DNA from 3 places in the Cutibacterium sp. LaCa_255 genome. Region 3 is predicted to be linked to each of the others. Evidence: riboswitches for the same ligand, from Rfam matches in the RefSeq annotation. Region 3 holds a riboswitch; each other region holds the start of a gene.
What was found. Region 3 has a riboswitch for cobalamin ahead of ACP8ML_RS01800 (FecCD family ABC transporter permease). Riboswitches for the same ligand answer to the same signal wherever they lie in the genome.
Positions count from the first base shown of each region.

Region 1: linked by a shared signal. The riboswitch ahead of ACP8ML_RS11030 (ribonucleoside-diphosphate reductase subunit alpha) and the one ahead of ACP8ML_RS01800 (FecCD family ABC transporter permease) in region 3 are both predicted to bind cobalamin.
Region 2: linked by a shared signal. The riboswitch ahead of ACP8ML_RS00385 (ABC transporter substrate-binding protein) and the one ahead of ACP8ML_RS01800 (FecCD family ABC transporter permease) in region 3 are both predicted to bind cobalamin.

Region 1 is NZ_CP190956.1:2,419,746-2,425,501, reverse strand. Features, by position in the region: gene ACP8ML_RS11035 (ribonucleotide-diphosphate reductase subunit beta) at 1-870, opposite strand, end outside; gene ACP8ML_RS11030 (ribonucleoside-diphosphate reductase subunit alpha) at 907-3,471, opposite strand; cobalamin riboswitch at 3,584-3,775, opposite strand; gene ACP8ML_RS11025 (NADH:flavin oxidoreductase/NADH oxidase) at 3,948-5,048, opposite strand; gene ACP8ML_RS11020 (YciI family protein) at 5,119-5,397, opposite strand; gene ACP8ML_RS11015 (MarP family serine protease) at 5,603-5,756, opposite strand, start outside.
Region 2 is NZ_CP190956.1:83,803-89,558, reverse strand. Features, by position in the region: gene ACP8ML_RS00390 (FecCD family ABC transporter permease) at 1-854, opposite strand, end outside; gene ACP8ML_RS00385 (ABC transporter substrate-binding protein) at 854-1,687, opposite strand; cobalamin riboswitch at 1,957-2,137, opposite strand; gene ACP8ML_RS00380 (class I SAM-dependent methyltransferase) at 2,168-2,977, opposite strand; gene ACP8ML_RS00375 (ABC transporter ATP-binding protein) at 3,102-3,854, shown strand; gene ACP8ML_RS00370 (FtsX-like permease family protein) at 3,857-5,302, shown strand; gene ACP8ML_RS00365 (hypothetical protein) at 5,354-5,509, opposite strand; gene ACP8ML_RS00360 (YhgE/Pip domain-containing protein) at 5,537-5,756, opposite strand, start outside.
Region 3 is NZ_CP190956.1:416,239-421,994, forward strand. Features, by position in the region: gene ACP8ML_RS01785 (class I SAM-dependent methyltransferase) at 1-56, opposite strand, end outside; gene ACP8ML_RS01790 (ABC transporter substrate-binding protein) at 53-1,072, opposite strand; gene ACP8ML_RS01795 (ABC transporter ATP-binding protein) at 1,084-1,842, opposite strand; gene ACP8ML_RS01800 (FecCD family ABC transporter permease) at 1,839-2,864, opposite strand; cobalamin riboswitch at 2,903-3,061, opposite strand; gene ACP8ML_RS01805 (ABC transporter ATP-binding protein) at 3,210-4,016, opposite strand; gene ACP8ML_RS01810 (FecCD family ABC transporter permease) at 4,013-5,035, opposite strand; gene ACP8ML_RS01815 (FecCD family ABC transporter permease) at 5,032-5,756, opposite strand, start outside.

The DNA.
Region 1 (5,756 bases), 770 kb from region 3:
GCGGTACTCCGGCTCGAAACCGAGCTCCTCCAGACGACGATCTGCCAGGTACTTGACGTAGTCATTGACGTAATCAGCATTCATTCCGAGGATGCCGCGGGGGAGCATGTCGCGGTTGTACTGCTCCTCCATGGACACCCCCTCGACGATCATGTCGTGGATCTCGGTCGCGAACTCCTCGGTGGCGACCTCCGGGTTCTCCTCCAACACCGTCAGGATGAGGTTCATGCCGAATTTCAGGTGGAGGGACTCGTCGCGGACCACCCAGTCGATGAGGGAGCCGAAATTGCGCAGCAGGTTTCGCTGCCGGAAGGACAGCGCGACCATGAACCCGGAGTAGAACCAGATGCCTTCGAGAATGATGTTGTAAGCCACCAGGTTGCGCACGAAGTCCTGCTTGCCCTCGACAGTGGTGATGTCGAGGGTCTGCTCGGTCATCTGCTTGATGAAGGCCACCTCGAAGGACTCCTTGCGGGCCATCGACGGGACGTGGACGTGGGAGCGGTAGGCCTCGTCGCGGTCGATCGGGAAGGTCTCGAGGACATACTCGAATGCCATGCAGTGGTTGGCCTCCTCCCACATCTGCTTGGCCAGGTAGAGGTGGCACTCGGCCGCATTGACGTAGGGGTAGACCCCGAAGGCCAACGCCTTGTTGACCAGCAGCTCGTTGGGGTTGAAGTAGCTCATGAGGTGGGTTAAGGCATGGTGCTCATCAGGAGTCATCCGGCTGAAGTCGGCGAGGTCCTCATCGAGCTGGATCTCGTTGGGGAACCACGTGTTCGCCACGGCCTGGTTGTAGAGGTCGTAGGCCCACGGGTAGATGACGGGCTTGAGCAGCAGCCCTTTGTGGATTCCGGATCCAAGGATCATGGTGTTCTCGCTTTCAGTGGGGGGAACGGTCGTCGGTCACTGGCAGGACTCGCACTGCAGGCGTTCCTGGGGGTCCACCGGGCAGGAGGTGCCGTCGACGAGATCGAGGGCCATGACGGGTTCGGCGTCGAGTGCCTCGGTCAGGGGCTTTTCAATGGTCGTGGTGCTGGTGTCACGTCGTGCTGCGGTGGCGAATCCACGACGAGGACCGTTGCGATGTCCGGCAGCCTTGTTGACCGCCACCGTTGACTGCTCGGCGGTGTGACGGGGCAGCATGTGGAGGTAGTAGGTCGTCTTGACGCCCATCCGCCATGCTGCGGTGTAGAGGTCCTCCATGTCACCGACCGACCGGGAGGCCAGGTAGATGTTGCGGCTGATGGCCTGGTCCACCCACTTCTGCGCCCTGGCGGCCACGTTGAGGTAGGCCATTGGATCCAGGGTGAAGGAGGTGCGGTACAGACGTCGCAGAGATGCCGGGATGGCCTCGATCTCGCTGGGATCCCCCTGACGGCGCAGCAATTCCTCGCGCACCTTCTCCCACAGCCCGAGGTCCTTGAGGTCGGCCACCAGGTTGCGGTTGACCTCGAGGAACTTCCCGGCCGAGGTGGCTCGGGAGAACATCTGGGAGAACTGCGGGTCCAGACCCGGCGTCGTGCCAGCGACCAGGCCGATCGACGCGGTCGGGGCGATGGCCATCAGAGTGGCGTTGCGCATTCCGCGACTCACCTTGGTACGCAGCCCGTCCCAGTCCATCCTCGTCACCCGGTCGACATCAACGGGAATGCCACGGTCGCGCTCCAGGAGAGCCAGGGTGTCGACCGGGACCATCCCCTTCGACCAGCCGGATCCTGCGAACATCGGGTACGAGCCACGCTCGGTGGCCAGATCAGCGGAGGTGTCGATGGCGTGCCAGCTGATGAATTCAATGACCCGGTCGACGATCTCGCAGGCCTCGGGGGAGTCGTAAGGAATCCGCACCTGCTCGAGCATGTCCGTCAGCCCCATGACGCCCAGGCCGATGGCCCGGTTCTCCACGTTGGATCGCTCGGCCTGAGGCACCGCCGAAGCGGTGATGTCGACGAGGTTGTCGAGGTGGCGCACCGCCAGCCGAGTGGTGGCGGCCAGTTGGTTCCAGTCGATGCGACGTTTCCCGCGCGGCCCGACGAGGTGTCCGGCGAGGTTGACCGAAGCCAGGTTGCACACCGAGGTGTGGTCGCGGTCCTGGGGCAGGCAGATCTCGGTGCACAGATTCGAGGAGTGGATCGTCCCGGTGTTGCTGTTCAACGCGCGGGTATTGACGCTGTCCTTCCACGTCAACCACGGGTGGGATGTCGTCTGCAGGCTCACCAGGATGGCTCGGAACTGTTCGCGGGCCGTGGTGCGGTGGAAACGCTTGATGTGGCCGGCCTCGGCCTCGGCGATGTAGTGGGCGTAACGCTTCGAGAAGGCCGACCCGGTGAGCTCGGTGAGATCGGGGGTCTCGGCGGGGTCGAAGAGGTACCAGTCCTCGTCCTTGGCGACGCGTTTCATGAACTCGTCGGAGATCCACACCGCGGTGTCGGCGGTGCGGGTCCGCCGGTACGGGTCACCGGAGTTCTGCCGCAGATCGAGGAACTGCGGGAAGTCCATGTGCCAGTTCTCCATGTAGAAGCACAGTGCGCCGAGCTTTTTGCCTCCGCGGGAGACGGCCCGCAGCGTCGAGTCGATGGTGTGCATGAAGGGGATCGGACCGGTCGACGCAGTGTTGTCGGAGCGAATAGGTGACCCCTCGCAGCGCAGGTCGGACATCGACAGCCCGATGCCGCCGGTGCCCTTGGTGATCCACATGACGTCACGGATCGTCCGGGCGATGTGCTCCAAATCGTCCTCGGTGCGCATGACAAAGCAGTTGGACAGCTGACCAGCCGGGGTGCCCGCGTTGACAAGGGTGGATCCAGCCGCGAGATGACGCAGGTTACTCATCGAGTCGTAGAGGGCGAGGGCAGAGGAGGTGGGATCGTCCTCGGTGAGGCTGAGCCCCATCGCCACGCGCATCCAGAAGTACTGCGGTACTTCCAACGCTCGCTGGTCGGGGGTACGCAACAGGTAACGGTTGACCATGGTGCGCACGCCGGTGAAGCCGATGAGGTCGTCACGGATGGGATCAAGGGCCGTGGCGAGGGCGTCGAGGTCGAAGAGCCGCCCCAGTCGCTCGTCGAGGTGGCCGTCGGCGACGAGTTTGTCGATCGTGCGCGGGAAGCAGGCATGATGGAGGTCTCGCACCCGCTCTGGGCCGGCGTCACCGAGACCGTCGTGGGTGTCGTCGAACACCTCCTTGTACAGCTTCTTGACGGCGATTCGGCTAGCAATGGTGTCGAAGGCGGGGTCGTCCTTGGCATTGCCCAGAGCCACCTGGATGACGGCCTCGTCCAGGGCGTCGGTGGTGATCCCGTCGAACAGGGTGATCTCCACCTCGGCCTGCAGCAGGGTTGCCCGGGCAACGGCGTCGTCGAGCCCACGGGCTGAGTCAATGATGGATGCAGCGACTTCGTTGCCGTCGTAGGGGGCCAGGGATCCGTCGCGCTTGCGGACGCGGATGGTCGAGATGGGGTCGGCGCTCATTGCAATTCCTCCGTGCGATGCCGTAGGCACGCGATCGGGCGGAATGCGGCGGGGACACTGGTCCCCATGAACGCTGCGACACTTCCCGCGAGATCGCGAACCGGGCCCCGCGGTTGCGGGACCACACCTGGCAGGTCTTCGGACTCACGAGCACTTGTTGCCTACTGGCCGTCGCTTCCCATGCCGAAGCACAGTGCATGATGACGGCGGTCGTTCTCGTACACCGCTGCGGGGCAGCTCCGGATTCTCACCGGATTCCCTCTTGGCCCGTGCGAACACGGGAACCATGTGCACTCGCCACTATATGAACGCTGATCAATAAGAGTCAACACAAGATGTAGGGGCATTGAGCGTGTTGGACGTCTCACGGACGCACACCATGACGGCCCCCTGACGGCCGGCGGATTCAGGACACCGAACACGCCGCCGTCACCGGGCTTCGTCGAGCGTCAGAAACGCTGAAACTCTCGACGTCCTCAGCGCCACGCTCCCCGGAATCTCGCCGGATGCCACGGGGCGTCCTCGTTGGGAACTCCCAACTCGTGGGCGGCGCGCAATGGCCAGTTGGTGTCCCGCAGAGCTGCCCGTCCGATCATGATGGCGTCGGCACTGCCCTTCTGGAGCAGCTCCTCGGCCAACTCTGCGGTCCAGATCATGCCGACGGTGGCGGTGGGAATCCCGGCCTCGGCGCGCACTCGAGCCGCCAAGTCAGCCTGGTAGGCCGGGGCGACGGGGATCGGTGCGGACGAGTTGCCGCCCGAGGAGGCGTCGAGGAGATCGACTCCGGCCTCCGCGAAACGACGCGACAGCTCGACAGAATCGTCGACCTGCCAGCCGTCTTCCCGCCAGTCGGTGACAGATAGACGCGCCAACAGGGGCATGTCGTCGGGAATCGCACCGCGCACGGCCGTCGCAACCTCCAACGGCAGGCGGACGCGTCCGTCGAAGTCACCGCCCCAGTCGTCGGTGCGGGTGTTGGACAGCGGCGAGTAAAACTGGTGCAGCAGATAACCGTGGGCGCTGTGAAGTTCGACGGCGTCGAATCCAGCGTCCACAGCACGCGCGGCGGCGGCGCGGAAGTCGTCGACGACCTTCTCGATGCCGTTCTCGTCAAGGGCGTTGACGGGCAGGCCGACGTACTGCTTGCCGTCAGCAGGGGCGGTGGTCGGACCGACGGGAATCCAGCCGCCGTGCTCGGGAGGCACCACCTCGCCCTGGAACCCCGGCCACCACTTCTCGGTGGAGGCCTTCCGGCCGGCGTGACCGAGCTGCACGGCGATCTTGCCACCAAGCTCGTGGACGGCATCAGTGACGGTGCGCCAGGCAGCCACTTGGTCGTCATTCCACAACCCGGTGTCAGCAGGGCTGATGCGGCCTTCGGGGCTGACCGCGGTGGCCTCGGCGACGATGAGGCCGAAGCCACCAGCGGCAAAGGACCCGTAATGGACGAGATGCCAGGTGCCCGGGATCCCGTCGTGAGAATCCACCGCGTACTGGCACATCGGTGGTACCCAGGCGCGGTTGCGAACTGTCAGGCTACGGAGAGTGAGGGGCTGGAACAGCAGAGGTGACTTCATGACTCCATGACACCACGCGTTTCAACCGTCATCCCGTCAATCTCGACCGTCAGCCAGGTTGGCAGCCGTGTCAGACGTGGTGGTGGTAATTCGGCTTCCACTCGCGCACTGAGGTCACCTGGACAGCCGTCTTGGGGTAGGGGTCAGCCTCCAGCAAATGATCGAGAACATCGCGGTCAGGCACGGTGTAGATGAGCACCGCTCCGCTGCCGTCAGCCAACGGGCCGGCATTGACGAGCTGGCCACGTTCGCGCATGACATCAAGGTTCTCCAGATGGGCCGGGCGCGCGGCCATGCGCTCCTCGGAATGGGCGGGATCATAATGGGTTTCGACGATGAAAACTGCCATGACTCAATGCTATTGGGACATCGACCGGAACTGAAGCGTTGAGAGGGCGTCGGACGTTGACGCGTCATTGTGCGGCATGGGATGCCCTGGGATGCCGCCACGGTGTCGGTGCTTGTCAAATGACGTTTCGGGAAATCAGGGTGGCAAACGTGCGCGGAACCGTCCCACGACGGGAACATTGGGCGCTCAAGATTTTGACACCAGCTCAGCCAACGGTGCACCAGCCGGTCGCAGCCGCGGTGGTGTCGTTGGCCCCAGCACGGATGAACTTGCGAGTCTGGTTGTTCGACAGCGCGTACCCGGTCTGCGGCTGGGCGGTGGACCGGGCGAAGATCGTGCCGGCGACCTTGCCGTCCGTC
Region 2 (5,756 bases), 330 kb from region 3:
TCCAGGCCGAGAGAACCCGCTGTCCCTTCCCCACCAAGAAGGAGGTTGAGATTTGACGCCTCAGCCAGGCATAAGAGCATTCCCACAGCGAGGACGAGGGTGGGGACGGGAAGGTTCTCCCACTTGGCGGCCCCGAAGCCTCCGAGACTCCAAAAGAGGACTTGCGACGCCAGTTGCGGATCCGGGGAGGTCAGAACCATGAAGTTGTTGACTGCCGACAACAGGGCCGAAACCGCCATGCCGGTGAGAACCAACGTTCCTGCAGAAAGGGTTTGCCTCCGTCTGGCGATCACCAAGACGAGTAGAAGCGTCAGGAACGCGCCTGCGAACGCGGCCAACCCGAGAGAGACCGCACCACCGAGGAGCAGACCAAACCGCATGACGGTAATGGCTCCGGTTGCAGCTCCCGACGACACGCCGAGCACCGTGGGGCTCGCCAGTGGGTTGCGAAGCAGCGCCTGCACGACTGTGCCGACAGTGGTCAGCGCCATCCCTGCGACTGCCGCCAGGAGCACACGAGGAAGCCGGACATCAGCAACGATCCTGTCGATCGACGCAGTCCAATCAACGGTGACGACACCTGCCGGCAGAGCCCGGTGCGCAACGACCTTCCATACTTGGACGAAGGGAACATGAACCGAGCCAATTGACAGCGCGAGTCCCAGGACAAGAATCAACGTGACGGCCAGTACGGACAAGACTATGACCAGGTGTCCACGATGCGAATCGCCACGCCACCTGTCTTCCCCGACAGATGCCGACTCGGATGGAAGGGCATTGAGGACAGCAACGAGTTCGTCCTGCCGTTTCACAGCCGTGGATGACTCATCAATGCCACCACGTGCACCCATCATCAGCCGTGGAACTGCTTGGCAAGCTGCTCGATACCTTCAGCCGAACGCGGGCCGGGCTGTGCCAACGAGAGACTGATCACCGGGAAGGCATTGTTCTTGACGGCCTTGGTGTCCTTCAGTGCCGGAATTGACTTCAACGTCTTGATCTTCTGATCGACACTCGGGGTCTTGTAGTCGTAAATCAGAATCATGTCTGGATCAGCCTTTGCAACCTGCTCCCACGACATCTTTCCCCACCGCAGCGGTTCATTCGCGAAGATGTTCTCGCCTCCCGCCGCATCGATCATCACCGATGCATAGGCCCACCCACCAACTGTCGTCGGGGCGTCCTCACCTGAGTTGTAGAGGAACACCTTGGGGCGCTCCTTCCCCTTCACGGACTTCTTGACGGCATTGACCTTGTCGTTGAACTTTCGAATCGATGCCTCAGCTCGGTCATTCACATCGAAGATCTGGCCGATGGTCCTGATCTCCTTGGTCTCATCATCCAAGGCCTTGACCTCATTGGTGCATCCCACAGGGCTGAGATGCGTCTTGATCCCCATCTTCTGTAGGTCTTTCCGGGTGTGACCGTTGCTCCTTGAGAAACCGTCCGGGTACCCGGAATACACGAAATCAGGATTTACGGACAAAAGCTTCTCCATGGAAGGCTGCCCAGCGGCCAAAACCGACACCGAGTCGTAGGCCTCCTTGTATTGGGCACCGATGGGGCGAGTGCGTTGGTACGCCGTCCCGACCATGCTCTTCTCCAGCCCTAGCTCGAGCATCGTCTCAGTCGCCGTTGACGTCAATGTCACTGCGCGCGTCGGGGCGGAATCGAACGTCTGCTTCACCCCACAGCTCTCCACCGTCAGCGGGTATGACGTGTGCCCGGCCTTCGAACCGGTTGCGTGGGACGACGCCGTCGAGGCGTTCTGCTCCGTGACGGCGCTCCCACAACCAGCCATGAATGAGACAGGAATCACTAATGCAGCGACAAGAGCGACCCTCCGCGTGTACCTTCGCGCCATCGCAATGGTCCTTCCGTTCCGTTCCCACGCCAACGGTCACAGATGGGCCCCACGTAAGGGTTTCCAACCAAAAGCCATGACGCGAGCTTGTGTCGAGTGGATTTTCATCGGCAGGTCTTCGGACTGGGGTTCAACCCGTTTCAGCACCTTCCCAGGCCTCACTGGCCCAGTGGCATACGCCGAGACGGTCACCGTCACCGCTGCGCGTCAGCCCCGGAATCACACCGGAGTTCCCTCACACCCATTTAGGTTACCGATACACATACCTTATCAATGAAGACCTTGAACTGATCGACACTCCCCTCACACAGGCATGTCGGGCAGGGCCCCCACAAGGCCCTTCGCATCTACATGCACCAGACCAATTGTGCGTCTACACCTCCATCCGCGCGGGAATCCAATCGCATAGGAATCCATAATCCTGATCGCCTCGGAAAAATTACCTCCTCGAGTCTGGACCTCATGGTACAATTCATCTTCAGAAACAACTCGATATTCCTCGAGAATTCTAATTTCTGCTGGAATCCCCAATTGTGCGAGGCCACCTGCAAGGAGTAGATGGCGAGCCTGTGAAACACGGACATCTTCCCCCTGTGCTGCTGCAAGGGCATGATCCCAGGCCGTCGGTGATCCAGTGGTGTCAATAATGATGACGTGCCGTCGAGCCTGCCGAACCAATGCCCGCAAGGACGCCGCCAGATCGAGGGCCCAGTACAAGGACCACGCAGCAAGAACGGTGTCGAAAACCCTTCCTGTGTCCATGGGCCATTGCCCCTGGATCGTCTCGATCTTGACTTCCTCGGCTTCAGCATTCTCCGAAAGCACACGGAGCATGTCCTCTGAACGGTCTACGACAGTCACACGGCAGCCGCGTTGTGCCAGCGGAATCGCGAACCGTCCGGTTCCGCCGCCAACGTCAAGGATCGATGACTCAGGTTCGACGATGCTGGTCACGGTGCCGATCTGAGCCAGGGAACTGCACGTCAAACCTGCGTGCTGGTCGTAGACCGCTGCGTGCCCATGCCAAAACGCCTTTTCCTGTTCCAAAGATCTGCGCGCGGGGTCCGATCTCCTATCGTTCTCCCACAGTCCGAAGTAATCACTGATCCTCATCGGCGCCTCCCATGTTCATCGGGACCAATCCTGTGGCATCACCATCCTCCTACCACGGGAGGACGCTCCGATTCGACCGCCAGCACGATGCGCGACGAGGGGCTCGGGCAGCACGGTGGATGACATGTTGACGCCAACCCGATCCAACCCTCACGCCGTCGCCGAACCCGTCCCCGGCGCTCACCTCCGCACCCTGGGACTGACGAAGACCTACGGGACGACTCGTGCCCTCGACCACGTCGACATCGCCATCCCGGCCGGCCAGTCGGTCGCCGTCATGGGGCCGTCCGGATCGGGAAAAACCACCCTGCTGCACTGCCTGTCCGGGATCCTCTCGGCCGACTCCGGCAGCATCGAGCTGGGTCTGCCCGACCGCGTCGTCAACGTCGAGAGTCTCTCCAGCGAGGGACGGGCCCAGCTGCGTCGCCAGTCCCTCGGGTTCGTCTTCCAGCAGGGAATGCTCGTCCCCGAGCTCACCGCCGTCGAGAACACCGCCCTGCCTCTCATGCTCAATGGCGCCTCTCGGTCACAGGCCGTCGGGTACGCCGTCCAGTGGCTGAGCTCGATGGGACTGGGAGGCATGGAGGATCGACGCATCGGTCAACTCTCCGGCGGCCAGGCGCAGCGAGTAGCCATCGCCCGATCCCAGGTCATCGACCCGGCGATCGTCTTCGCCGACGAGCCCACCGGAGCCCTCGACTCGGCCACTGCTGTCGAGGTGATGTCCATCCTGCTCTCGGCGACGACCGGGAGGGGACGCACCCTCATCGTCGTCACCCATGACGAGGGCGTCGCCCGCCGCTGTCAGCGCATCCTGCGCCTGCAGGACGGCCGGATCGTCTCCGACGAGATGCGTCATTCCGACGGGAGGTGGTGACCATGACCACGAAGTCCACCATTGAACCGGGAACCGCGGATCAGCAGATCCCGTCGATCTCCGTCCCCGAACCGCTCACGACCAAAGCGGGACGCCCGGCGACCTCGTCGATCCTCGGCATGACCCTGCGCACCTCGGCCGCTGATCACTCGACCTGGCGGCTGCCGGTGGTCGCCTTCGCGGTCATCACGACGATCATCCTCGACGTCACCGGCGGTGCCGTCATGATGTGGCACCTGCCCGGTGAGAATGCCTCCTTCTACAAGCTGACCTCGTCAATCGCCGTCATCCTGCTGGTGTTGCCGCTGATGACCCTGGCCTCCTCGGCCGCGCGGTTGTCCGCCCGACGTCGCGACGACCGGCTGTCCTCCTTACGTCTCATCGGGGCGTCATCCCATCTGCTGCGGGTGGTCACCCTGGTCGAGGCGGGCCTGCAGGCTCTCGTCGGGTCCCTGCTCGGCATCGTCGGCTACCTCATCTGCGTGCCCCTACTGGGACGACTGTCCTTCAACGGCAGCCAGATTGGTGCGGGCTCGGTCCTGCTCGGCCCCGCTCCGGTGGCCGGGGTCATCCTGGCCCTGGTACTCCTCGCCCTCATCAGCTCCGCCATTGGTCTGAGACGGGTCGACGTCTCTCCCCTCGGGGTGCGAATGCGCAGTCAGCCCCGCTCGGTGTCATGGGTTCGGCTGGCCATCGGGGGCGCCATCGTCCTCGTCCTCGTCTCCTCGAAGGCTGTACTCAGCGTCCTCGGAGGTCAGACCGGCGTCGTCGGTGTGTACGTCTTCCTCGCCATCCTGCTGGCAGCCGTCGTCGAACTCGCCAACATCATCGGCCCTAAGCTGTTGTCGATGTACTTCAAGCACCGCCTCAACAAGGCCAGGACTGCCACCGACCTGGTCGCTGCCCGTCAGGTGCTGGAGAACCCGCGGGCTGCCTGGACCCAGGTCGCCTCCCTGGGAGCGGTGTGCGTGGTGGGAATGCTCGCAGGAACCGGGGCCGCCATGATGCAGGCGGCGGGCAACGGTACCAGCGCCGACCCGGCTGCCCAGATCATCGGGCAGGACCTGCAGACCGGCACTATCCTACTCATTGTCTTCGCCTTCGCCACGGTGGCCTGCTCGGTGGGCGTCAATCAGGCCTCTGCAATTCTCGACCGCCGCTCGGTCGAGGTGGGTCTGGACATCGTCGGGATGGATCTGGCCACTCAGGACAAGGTGCGACGGATCACCGTCATCTCACCAATGAGGTTCGCCATGGTGACGGGCCTGGTCGCCACCGGACTGCTGATCGTCCCGATGGTGGGGGTGGCCCTCGTCCTGAGGCCGGTGACAATCCTCGTGACGGTCGGCACCATTCTCATCGGTGCAGGCATGGTGCGGCTGGGTCTGTGGGCGACCCGTCCGACCCTGAATCGGGTACTTGCCGACGGACTGGCTCGGACCGAGTGAGAGAAGGCCCGACAAGACCGGACCTGGCGAGGGACGAGGTGATCTCGACGATCAACTCCGCTGCTCGTCGTCGGGGCCCTCGTCAATCCCCTCCATGCCGAATCGCCACACCTCGTCGATCCAACCCCTCCGCACCGAGCGGATCCGGCTGGTCACTGCAACGACACTAGCCAGGACGGCAAGACTCGCGAGGAGGGGTTTGTTCATGGTGCCACTCTAGATCGCTGCCGTCGCTCAGGCTTCGCTGGCGGTCAGCAGTTCCCTGGCACTGGTCTGACGCCGTCGCCCCACTGCGAGCAGACTGGCGATGAGGGCCGCCACCGCCCATATAACAACGGCCAGCAGGGATCCGAAGCTGGGATTGTTCCCGGCCACCACAGCCTGCTCCGCCTGCAAAGCAGGTCGCAGCGGGGAGATGGCGTCGACCCCGTGCACCGGGGCGGGGACGGTGCTC
Region 3 (5,756 bases):
ATCTTCTGCTGGGCGTCCCATGCCTGTAGAAGTTGTCGTGGTGTCAGTGAGGTCACTTTTCCGCCATGAGCTCGTGCAGCTTCTCGACGCCCGTGATGGACGACGGGGACGGTGGATCAATCAGAGAGAACGGCAGCACGACAACGTGACCATTCTTGACGGCGTCGAGTTCCTTGGCTCCCTTGAAGCCGAGGAATGTTGACTCAACCTTCGAGGCATCTCCGGTACCGGCAAGTAGCACTATCCATTTCGGGTTCTTGTGCAACACGTCCTCCATGGAGGCGTCGAAGACGCGTTTGGAGTTGTTGCCGTAGAGGTTCTTCAATCCGTTCGCGTCCAGAATGGGCTGAACCATGCTGGACGATCCGTAGGTGTAGAACTCGGTGCTACCAGGAGTGATGTACAGGGCAGCTGCACCGTCCTTGGTACCCGATCCTGCCTGGGACTCGATCTTCTTGATCTTGCCCTCGAGGTTTTTGTTGACCTCCTTGGCCTTGTCCGCGACGTTGAAGATGTTTCCGATTTTCGTCACCTCCTGGGTGACGAGGGAGAAGGTGGCCGGTGATGCGGGAGCCTTGTCAGGACACATGGCGTCAGGGCTGTACGTCTTGACTCCGGCCTTGCGCAGAGCTGCGCGGTCGACGCCGGTGTCGTAGCCGATGACCAGATCCGCATGCTGGTTGAGGATGGTCTCGGTGGACACCTTCGCGCCGCCGGTGTCGAGCTCCTGGGAGGCGATCTGCGGAATGGCCTTGATCTTGGCAAGCGTGCCGGCGTCAAAGGCGTCTTCCTTGATCTGCCCGGCGCGACCAATGACGTGGTCAAGTACGCCGAGGGCAGCCATGGTCGAGGCATCGATGTCTCCCAGCATGATGACCCGCTTGGGGGAATCGGTGAAGCTGAGCTTCTCGGTGCAGCTCAAGACCGTCCTGGGCAGTGCCGAGGACGCCGAGGCCGACGGAGAGGACTTATCGGTTGAGGAACCAGCGCAGGCGCTCATGGACAGGGCGCACAGTCCCGCGAGGGTTGCCGCCGCTGCGCGAGTCGTGCGGCGGGTGCGGAGGGCTGACATGGTGTTCTCCTTCATCGTGGTGGGTTGAACAGAAGATGGATGTGTCCGTCGTGGGAAATGCGGTCCACGTCGACCCGGTAGATTCGCGACAGCAGATCGGGTTGCAGGACCTCCTCACAAGGGCCGGAGGCGACGAGGCGGCCTTGATCAAGCAACACCAGTCGGTCGCATGCTCGAGCTGCCAGGTTGAGGTCATGGAGCACGATCACGGTGGTGGCGTCAATGGTTTTGACGAGGTCGAGCAGGGCGAACTGATGGCCGATGTCGAGGTGATTGGTGGGCTCGTCGAGCAGCAGATGGCCGGCCTGCTGGGCGATGGCTCGGGCGACGAGAACCCTCTGACGTTCCCCGCCGGACAACTGGGTGACGAGTCGATCCGCGAGACCTGTCAGGTCCGTTCTCGTCAGGGCATTGTCGACGATGTCACGATCGGTCGCATCCCCGTATCCCATGAGCGATCGGTGGGGGAGTCGTCCCAGGGAGACGGTGTCGCGAACCGTCAGCGGCAGGGCTTGATCGGGAATCTGAGAGACGACGGCGACCTCGCGCGCAATCTCGCGGCGATTCATGGCTGAGAGATCATGGTCGCTGACGGTGACTCGTCCGGAGGCAATCGCGACGTTGCGGTACAGCGCAGACAACAAGGTTGACTTTCCTGCGCCATTGGAGCCGACGACCCCGATGGTCACGCCCTGATCCGCTGAAAGATCGACGCCGTCGAGGACAACCCGCTGTCCTCGGTGAATGACTAAGTCGGAAGCGGTGATCATGCCATCGCCTCCCGTCGCACCAACACGAGGAGGAACGGCGCGCCGAGCAGACCCGTGATGACTCCGATGGGCAGTTCGGCTGGGCTGAACACGGTGCGTGAGAAGGTGTCGGCCCACATCAGGAAGATGGCTCCGGCTATCGCTGAGGAGACCACCAACCGACGGTGGCCATGACCGATGAAGGATCGCATGAGGTGGGGGATGACCAGTCCGACGAAACCGATGCCGCCGGAGATAGCCACCGCCGTGGCCACCCCAGCCGATACGGGGACGAGAAGCAGCACACGGATGACGGTCGGGTCGATCCCGACCGCGGTGGCCGTGGAATCCCCAGACGCCAACGCGTCGAGCCATGGGGCACATGCCCACAGCAGTACAGTCAGAACGATCGCGACGACAACGTTCGTCCATCCCTGCCCCCAGCTGGCTCGAGACAGGTCACCGAGGGTCCAGAACATCACCGCGCGTGCAGTCTCGGCCGAGTCGGAGGAGAAGATGATGAAATTGGTGACGGCTTGAAAGATGAATCCCACCGCGAGACCGGCGAGGACGAGACGCAGCGTCGACGAGTTCCGGCCGCCGCCCATGAACAGCACGATCGCGGTCGACAGCAGCGCTCCCAGGAAGGCCATGCCGGCTACTGCGAATGATGAGGTGACGCCGACGATGATGATCGCCGCGGCAGCTCCCGAGGAGGCTCCCGCGCTCACACCAAGTACGTAGGGCTCAGCGAGGGGGTTGCGAACCACGGCTTGGAGGGCGACTCCGGCGACACCGAGGGTCGCGCCGACGCCGAGCCCGGTGACGATGCGAGGCATGCGGTTCTGCCAGACGATCGCGTCGGTAATGGAGTCCCAGGTCACGTGAATGGGAATGCCACAATGGTCGGCGAGTACCCCCAAGACCTGACCGATGGGTACCGGTGCGGCACCAAAGGCAATCGAGAGTACCGGCGTGAGCACGAGGAGAGTCACGAGTAGGAAGAAGTGAGCCGGGGTACGGCGGTGAAGGAGTCGAGCCAAGGGAAAGCCGTCCTCGTCAGGGCCGAATCGCGCGGCCGTCGGTCAGATACGGTCCAGGAGGTTTTCGGACTTGGCCTCAACCGAACGGGCGCCTTCCCGGTTTCCCAGTGGCTTGTCTGCCCGTTCGTCCGCCTTACCGCTGCGCGTCAGCCCCCGATTCACACGGGGTTCCCTACGCCGGACGCAGTCATCTTAGCCGTGCCTCACAAATGGAATTCGGTTACCCTCACATCGCAGCGTTGTCCTGTCTCCAGTACCTCATGAAGGCGATGTGGCGACGGTCGATGCCATACCCATCGGCGAGGGCCCGACGTCAGTGACGCACCATGGAGGGCTTCTCGCGAGTCAGCCGTCATCGACCCCCACGGTGTCGATCGGGATGACGATGGGCGTCCCGACATCCGGGGCATGGATGATGTGCGTGTGCAGGCCAAAGACTTCTCGCATGACGTCGGCGGTGATGACCTCGGTGGGGGTTCCGTTCGCTCGAATCTCCCCGTCACGCATGGCCACTAACCAGTCGCAGTAGCGCGCCGCCATGTTGATGTCATGGAGCACCATGACGATCGTCACCCCGTCACGGCGGTTGAGGTCACGCAACAAGCTGAGAACGTCGATCTGATGGGCCAGATCAAGGTAGGTCGTCGGTTCGTCGAGGAAGAGCACGTCGGTGTTCTGGGCCAAGGCCATGGCGATCCACACTCGCTGGCGCTGACCTCCGGACAGCTCGTCAACCGGTCGTCGGGCCAGCTCGACGATTCCAGTGCGTTCCAGCGCCGACGCCACCGCCTGCTCATCGGCGGTGGTCCATCGTCCGAAAATTCCTTGGTGAGGAGCGCGTCCGCGCGCCACCAGATCTGCGACGGTGATCGTCGTCGGAGCTGTCGGGGACTGCGGCAACAACCCGACGACACGGGCGAGTTGCCGGGTCGGCACAGTGGGGAGCTCCTGACCGTCCAGGACGACCTGACCGCTGCTGGGGCGGATCAAGCGTGTCATCGTCCGTAACAGGGTGGATTTGCCACAACCGTTCGGGCCAATGATTGCCCCGATCCTTCCGGTCGGGATGCTGAGGTCGAGGTGGTCCAGGACGGCGCGGTCTCCGTACCCAACCGATACCGCGTCGGCCTTCAGATGATGACTGGTTCTCACGCACTCTCCTTTCGAGACTGACGAGCCATGACGATGAGCAGGTACACCCCGCCCAGAATCCCGGTGACCAGCCCCACCGGATAGGTGTGTGACATGAGGTTGGCGCCGACGAAGTCGCACACCAGTACCAGGACCGATCCAGTGAGCGCGGAGGCCATGAGTGGGGCATCTCCTGGGCCACACAGTCGAAATGCAATCGGTCCGCACATCAGCGACACGAAGGCGATCGGTCCTGCAACGGCAGTGGCGCAGGCCAGCACGATGACCCCGACGATCATGAGCAGAGCACGAGTCCGCTCCACGTGTACCCCCAGCCCGGTGGCCAGGTCATCCCCCACGTCCATGGTCCCGAGGTGGCGAGAGTTGGCCAGCAGCACCGGTAGGCCGATGACAAGGACGACGGCGAGAGTGGCGGATTGGTCAGCGGAAGCCACGGCAAGGTTGCCCGCGAGCCAACGAGCAGCCCCAGCCGCATCATTGGGATCGGCGCGGACCATCAGCCACATCGTCCCTGCGGTCGCCATAGCCCCCGTCGCAATGCCCATGAGGATGAGCCGCTCGCCACCTGATGTGTCGTGGCGCGCAAGCCCGACGACGATGCCGGCCGTTACGATCGCTCCCGCGACGGCCAGACACGTCAGCTGCAGGCCGGACCATCCGAGCACGATGATTCCAGCTACCGCGGCAGTGTTGGCCCCGGCCGTGATCCCGATGACGTCAGGGCTTGCCAACGTGTTGCGCAGCAGGGCCTGGAACAATGCTCCGACAAGGCCAAATGCAGCGCCACAGAGAAGTCCGGCAATGGTGCGTGGGAGACGGAGGTCACCGATGATGAAGGATGCCGGGCCGACCTGCCCGCGGAGAGCGTCGACGACTTGTGACGGCGAGTACATCTGCTCGCCAAGGCACAGGCTGGCAATGAAAGCGGCGACAGTTGCCACCGACAAGATGGTCACGACCAGACCACGACGCAGGCGGCGGTGCCGTCGCCCCTGCCGCACGAGAGCAAGCGCGCTCATCGTTGTCTCACCTCCCGGCAACGGATCAGGGCGATGAACACCGGAGCTCCGATGATTGCGGTGACGATTCCCACCGCGACGTCGGCAGGCCGAGTGATGACGCGTCCCAGGACGTCGGACGCCAGCACCAGAACGGGTCCGCAGATGGCACACCATGCCAGCACCCGCCGATTGTCCGGGCCGACGACGGCCCGCACGGCGTGAGGGGCGATGAGCCCCACGAACCCGATGGGACCCGTCAGCGCCGTGGTTCCAGCTGCCAGCAGGACGGCGGCCACCGATGACGTCACCCGGACGACAGTCACTCGCGTCCCCAGGCCCGCTGCCAGGTCTTCTCCCAGCGCGAGGGTGTTCAGGCCTGGGGCGCTGATGGCAGCCAGCACCACTCCGACGAGGAGCAGAGGAGACACCGTCGCGATCTGTCCCAGATTGGGTCCGCTGAGGGATCCTGCCTGCCAGGTTCGGAAGGATTGCAGCAGGTTCGGGTGAGGTAACAACACCATCTGAATGAAACCGGTGAGGACGGCGGTGACGATGGCTCCGGCCAGTGCCAGTCGGACGGGAGTTGGCCGGCTGCGGCTTCCGGCTCCGATGAGCCAGACCAGGGCGGCAGCTGCGGTAGCCCCGGCAACGGCCAGCCAGACGTACTGGATTGGTGCCGTCAGGCCCAGGTGGGCGATACCGACGAGGACAGCGAGAGCGGCCCCGGAGTTGATGCCGA